3 regions of the Paenibacillus cucumis (ex Kampfer et al. 2016) genome follow, and region 3 is predicted to be linked to each of the others. Evidence: predicted binding sites of a transcription regulator. Region 3 holds the regulator's gene; each other region holds the start of a gene.
What was found. Region 3 encodes Rex, which represses fermentation and respiration genes when NADH is low (regulators of the CRP and FNR family bind a similar motif). Its sites were predicted from a motif close to TTGTGAAATATTTCACAA; they were not measured.
Positions count from the first base shown of each region.

Region 1: a site for Rex is predicted at 958-975, ahead of nirB (nitrite reductase large subunit NirB). Genes of this name have one in related genera too.
Region 2: a site for Rex is predicted at 940-957, ahead of adhE (bifunctional acetaldehyde-CoA/alcohol dehydrogenase). Genes of this name have one in related genera too.

Region 1 is NZ_JACLIC010000023.1:55,489-57,767, reverse strand. It holds gene H7T88_RS13545 (metal-dependent hydrolase) at 85-792, opposite strand; gene nirB (nitrite reductase large subunit NirB) at 1,065-2,279, shown strand, end outside.
Region 2 is NZ_JACLIC010000019.1:10,133-12,411, reverse strand. It holds gene adhE (bifunctional acetaldehyde-CoA/alcohol dehydrogenase) at 1-859, opposite strand, end outside; gene H7T88_RS11260 (Crp/Fnr family transcriptional regulator) at 1,288-2,004, shown strand; gene H7T88_RS11255 (hypothetical protein) at 2,146-2,279, opposite strand, start outside.
Region 3 is NZ_JACLIC010000014.1:67,655-69,933, forward strand. It holds gene dinG (ATP-dependent DNA helicase DinG, 3'-5' exoribonuclease type) at 1-750, shown strand, start outside; gene H7T88_RS09190 (redox-sensing transcriptional repressor Rex) at 969-1,625, shown strand; gene H7T88_RS09195 (amidohydrolase) at 1,609-2,279, shown strand, end outside.

The DNA.
Region 1 (2,279 bases), on a different contig from region 3:
CGTGTCAACATAGCGACTACTCAAGTTAAGCTCTTGATTTCAGAACGCCAGTCCATAAATAATGGGCTGGCGTTTGTGGTTGTACTACAGAAATAAAGGCGAGAATGCAAACCATGCCAAAATCAGTGTCAGGATTACACAGACATTTTCTACAACTGCTCCATGTTTGGTTCCCGTACTCATCAGATTTGCCCGAATACGCAGTTTTAATGGCGGCAATGGACGAATCCCCCGATTCGTCAAGGAATCGGCAAGCAGATGAAGAGCATAAGCGGAACCTCCAGCGACCCAAATTTCTGGGCCTTGCTGCTGCGTTGTACTGTACAGTAACCCCGTCCAAACAGCTGTTCCATACAAGGTATGGGTTAAGCCCCTGTGTGTAAGTGTCGTGCACAGCATAAGCAGGCTGCCTGCAATCAGATTCCACGGAGCAAAAGCATGACCATAAAAGACCAAGCCCAGTCCAATGGCAAACATCAATACTTTACGCAGTGATCGCGAAGGCAGGAACGACACAAGCCCAATGAATACAGCAAGTAGCAGATTACACGGTTTGGCCGGAACGTAAAAATACACAAACACAGCCGCAGGCAAAAGAATCGTCTGCAACAGTCGAATCAAACTGCTCGGCAATGCTTTCGATACCAGCAATGAATTAGGCTCATCAATATCTGGCAACAACGATCCTATTAGTGCAACGGTTACAGCCGGAGCAGTAACCTGCATTCCAAGGAGTTGCAACACTGAAAGTGAAACGCCTGTACCGATAATCAGGTGGGATCTTCCCATCATGATGCAAAAACGTCCTTTCGAGAAAATAGGGAACGTAACCGACCCCACTATGATCATACCTCGAACCAAAAATAAGAACAATAGTTCGTATTTCTCATTTCTAAAAATATTTTTGTTTTCGTGACGGTCATCACACTTATTTTAATATGAATGTTCTATCGTAATTAGTGAAATAAATCACATTATGATTGAGTTAGTCGATGTATAATTCAAATATAAGCCATTAAAAATGTTGGTAAATGTACAGGTTTATCCAAGGGAGGGCTACACACATGAACGGAAATAAAGAAAAATTAGTCGTCATCGGTAATGGTATGGCCGGAATCAGCACGGTGGAACAAATTCTAAAATTAACTTCACGCTTTGATATTACGGTTTTTGGTACAGAACCTTATCCTAACTACAATCGTATTATGCTGTCCTACGTACTTGAAGGTAGTAAAACGCTGGATGACATTGTCCTTAATGATCTCCACTGGTACGAGGACTACGGCATTACGCTTCACACAGGAACCACGGTTGCCCGCATTGATGCCGAGACTCGTGAAGTAGTAACCGAAGATGGACACCGTGCTCCGTATGACAAAATTATCATTGCAACAGGGTCAAATTCTTTCATCCTCCCTGTACCCGGACATGACAAGCAGGGTGTCGTTGGTTTCCGCGATATCGCCGATTGCAATATCATGCTGGAAGCTGCAAAAGCATACAAAAAAGCAGCTGTCATCGGGGGCGGACTGCTAGGCCTGGAAGCTGCAAAGGGACTTGTGCAACTCGGTATGGACGTTACTGTTGTGCATCTTATGGATGATCTGATGGAACGCCAGCTCGATCCTCAGGCTTCTGCCATGTTGAAAGCTGAACTGGAACGTCAGGGAATCAAGTTCAAAATGGGCGCTCAAACTTCCGAACTACTGGGTGGTGAACGGGTTGAAGGTATTCGTTTTGCCGACGAATCTGTGCTGAATGTTGATTTTGTGGTCATGGCGGTTGGTATTAAACCGAATATAGCGGTAGCTCGGGAGAGTGGGATCGAAGTCAACCGAGGTATCATCGTGGATGACTACATGCAGACTTCACTGAAAGACGTTTACTCTGTCGGAGAATGTAATGAACATCGCGGTGTGTGTTACGGACTTGTGGCGCCACTGTTTGAACAAGGAATGATTCTTGCGAAACATATTTGCGGAGTCGAAACAGCTCCGTATGAAGGCTCGGTTGTGTCCACCAAATTGAAAATTTCGGGTGTAGACGTCTTCTCTACTGGCGAATTCATTGATAGCCCGGAACATAACGTAATTTCGCAAAAAGACGACTGGAAACGAACGTACAAAAAAATCCTGCTTCGTGACAATAAAATGGTAGGTGCTGTACTCTTTGGTGACATTACGGATTCCGCTGAACTGCAGAAACTGATCAAAAACCAGACTGAAATGACAGATGAATTGTACAGTTCCCTTATGGGTACAGGTTGCGGCGGTCATAAA
Region 2 (2,279 bases), on a different contig from region 3:
CTTTGTTCACAAAGTAACAGCCGTTCGTAATCATTTTCTTTTTCACTTGATCGAAGATGGGTTCTTCAATAATGACCGCTTGTTCGGACGCACAGATCATACCATTGTCAAAAGACTTCGACAGAATCAAATCCGTTACCGCCTGGTTGATATCTGCACTTTTCTCGATAAAGCAAGGCACGTTACCTGGTCCTACGCCCAGTGCCGGTTTACCACAGCTGTACGCTGCACGCACCATCGCTGATCCGCCAGTCGCCAGAATGAGAGCAACATCATTGTGGTTCATCAGTGCGTTGGTACGATCCATGGATGGATCATCAATCCATTGGATACAGTCGGCTGGAGCACCGTTTTTCACAGCAGCTTCAAGCAAAATTTTCGCGGCCTCGCGGCTACAGTTCTGTGCGGAAGGGTGGAAACCAAAGATGATCGGGTTACGTGTTTTGATGGCAATCAGTGCTTTAAACATCGTTGTTGATGTCGGGTTGGTTACCGGTGTGATCCCCATGATAATACCAACCGGCTCCGCAATTTTCTGGAAGCTGTCATATTCATTGTCTTCGATAACGCCTACTGTTTTTTCATATTTAATGCTGTTATAAACATACTCTGTTGCGAATATATTTTTAATAATTTTATCTTCATATACACCGCGTCCCGTTTCTTCCACGGCCATTTTGGCGAGCATCATATGTTTATCCAGTCCCGCAAGCGCCATTGCCTGCACAATCCGGTCTATTTGCTCCTGATCCATGGACATGAATGCTGCATGTGCTTTGTTCGCTTTATCAATTAACGTTTGAATATACTGACCTGCTGTCGGTTCTTTTGTTGGGGCGACTTCATTTTTTACAGCCATCTCCCTCATCCTCCTAAAGGTTCGTATTGGTTTGTCTCTCTTCTTTACATGCACATCGTAACACGGGGAAAAGATATATTATGTGATTTTTTTCACAAAGTATGACAAATTTTAGTTAAGTTTTTAACCTCCCCTTAGAAGTCATATTTCAGTTTCTATTTAAAATAGTAGACCAACAGCCTCATCCTTCCCCTCGAAAAGTGAATTTAATCACAATGTTTGAAATTTCGCCATTTTTAAATGCTTTCCATGCCCCTCAAACGGTAAGATTAGGTATATACTGAACTTAAAAATTGAACCACCGCAATTTGTACCGTACCTCCACACGGCCGAGATGCCCAGATCAGGATGGCACAGTTTGCGGCGAACCTCGGGGGCAACATGTAGCTGCACTCGCCAGACCGGGGAGATAAAGGGGAGATCAACGTATGGGAGAACTAACAAACGTACTGGAAAAACGCGGAAACACCAACTGTTTCTCGGAAGTGAATTTTAATCATCTGCTCGTAACGATGAAAGACCGAACCTACCCGGAAGGAACACATCTGTACTGGGAAGGTGACGTCTCTGACAAACTTTATTATATGAAACGGGGACGTGCACAGATCACGAAATCCACCGACGAGGGCAAGGAACTGATCATGTACATGTACCAGACAGGCGATATGATTGGTCAGGCCGATCCGTTCTTTGGCTCCAGACACAGCTTCTCGGCGGAAGTACTGGAGGACAGCGAGATTGGTGTGCTGGAACACAAGGACCTGGAAATGTTGATCTGTCAGCATTGTGACTTTGCGATTGATTTCATGAAGTGGATGGGCATTCATCATCGTTTAACCCAAACAAAGTTCCGGGATTTGATGTTGTACGGTAAACCTGGGGCACTCTGTTCTACCTTGATCAGGCTATCCAATTCGTATGGAGAGGCGCACGGAGATCATGTGATGATTCATAAAAAAATTACCCACACGGATCTGTCCAATATGATTGGCGCTACCCGTGAAAGTGTAAACCGCATGCTCAGTGACCTTCGCAAAAAAGATGCCATTGAATATGACAATGGTATGATTGTGATCAAAGACCTGAAAATGTTGCAGGGCATTTGCCACTGCGAATTGTGCCCGAATGAAATTTGCCGCATTTGACGTCATGTTAAATGAATAGCTTGACCTCAGGTAGCGGGCCTTTCACTTGCTGTCACGACTGTTTAAAGAGTTCATCATACAGTAAAAAGCCCAAATTTGATTATTATCAACATTGGGCTTTTCGTATTTCCTTGTATGTGCTCAGGATGCGTTGACAAGTTCAAGCTTCACCGCATCCCGTGGATTTAATTTCATATCCAATCCATTCTCCATTAACTCTTTATCATTGACCTTGATTACCCAGCGCTGATTCGTCCGAGGCATAACATTCTCAA
Region 3 (2,279 bases):
GAGCAACTGGGTTTGCAGGAAGCTGCCGACAATAATCGGCTTCTGACCTCGATGCTACCTTCCCCATTCAATTATCGGGAACAAGCTTTGTTAGTAATCCCGCGGGATTTCCCGAGTTTGAAGGGGAGCGTAGGGGACGCGCACTTTGTACAGATGCTGGTGCACTCTCTTGCTGAGACGGCGATTGCAACTCAAGGACGTATGATGGTGCTGTTTACCTCTTATAAAATGCTTCGACAAGTCTATGAACCACTGAAAGAGGCTTTGTCCGGGAATGACATCTCGCTACTGGGGCAAGGTGTTGACAGCGGGAATCGTTCGAAGTTGACCCGACGCTTCCAGGATGCCAAAGCAGCAGTCCTGCTGGGTACGAGTAGCTTCTGGGAGGGCGTCGATATTCCGGGTGAAGCGCTGACCTGTCTTGCGATTGTGAGACTGCCTTTCCAGCCGCCTAACCATCCGCTTCTGGAAGCGAAGAGTGAACTGTTACAAGAGCAGAAGAAAAATCCATTTATGAAGCTTTCTGTGCCACAGGCAGTCATTCGCTTCAAGCAGGGGTTCGGCAGGCTTGTTCGGACAGGCAAAGATCGCGGAATCGTCATTGTGTATGATACGCGTGTAATTGAAGCTTATTACGGCAAGTACTTCCTGTATTCGCTACCTGGACCAAAGATGGAGCATATGCTGACAGAACAGATGGTTCCCCGTATTGCTGAATGGTTAGATCGACCTGCAGAAACTCAAAAATAATTACGATGTAAAGCTATAACATTGCATTGGACTTCACCATGGCGTTAAACTTTGAAGAAGACTTCACAAAGTTCGAACAGGGCAGCGCTTTAATGAACTTATATTCCTAATAATTCGGGCATTCTGTATGAGGACATCATGCATGGATATTGCATGTATACAGAATGCTCATCTTTTCAATATTTATTTAATCGTGGCGATGGTAAGGGGGAGCAAGGATGAAATCGGATAAAATATCAGAAGCGGTAGTACGGCGTCTGCCTGTATATTTGCGTTATTTAAACGAGTTGGTTCAGCGTGAGGTGACAACGGTTTCCTCGCAGGAGCTAGGACAGCGACTGGATTTGAATCCAGCTCAAATCCGTAAAGATTTAGCTTATTTCGGTGATTTTGGTCGTAAAGGAATCGGGTATGATGTGTCTTACCTGATCGAGAAGATTCGTCACATTTTGAAAATTGATCAGCAAATTAATGTGGCTCTGGTAGGGGCCGGTAATCTCGGACATGCCTTATCGAATTATAATGCTTATTTGAAGGACAATATGAAAATTGTCGCTATTTTTGATGCGTTTGGGCCTAAGATTGGCAGTAATATTAATAGCCTGACGGTCAAACCTATGGAAGAACTTACAGAAGCGGTTCAGAAAGATAACATCCGTATCGGGATCATCACGGTGCCGGACACGGAAGCTCAGAATGTTGCCGATCAACTGATTGAATCGGGTATTGAGGCGATTCTGAATTTTGCGCCGACGATTCTAAAGACGCCTTCACATGTGCGGATTCATCATGCGGACTTTACAACGGATTTGCTCAGTTTGGCTTATTATTTGGAGAACGGGAAGGAAGATGAGCTTGATGACAACAACGAATAAATGGGTAATCCAAAATGGTAAATTTGCTGTAAATGAAGGTGCCAATTGGACTGTGATTCAAGGGTATATGGTCGTTGAAAATGACAAGATTGTGCATATTGGTGAGACGCTTCCGGATGGTGACGAGAACCTGCCTAAAGTGGATGGAAAAGGACTGCTCTTCCTGCCGGGTCTGATCAATACGCATGGTCATGCGGCAATGTCTCTGCTTCGAGGTCATGGTGATGACCTGGCATTGCAAGTGTGGTTACAAGAAAAAATGTGGCCAATGGAAGCCAAAATGACTTCTGAGGACGTGTATTGGGGAGCATCCCTTTCGGTGCTTGAGATGTTAAAAGGCGGAACAACAGCTTTCCTGGACATGTATGACCACATGGATCAGGTAGCAAAAGTGGTTGAACAGTCAGGAGCAAGAGCTGCGCTGGCTCGCGGTGTCATTGGACTGTGCTCCGAAGAAGAGCAGATGCGAAAGCTCGAAGAGTCCGCTGCGTTTGCGCGTGAATGGAATGGACAGGCGGATGGACGCATCACAACCGTAATCTCTCCGCACGCGCCTTACACATGCCCTCCAGATTACATAGAGAAGCTTGTTCAAGTTGCGCATGATCTAAACCTGCCTCTCCATACGCACATGTCAGAGACGCTTCGTGAAGT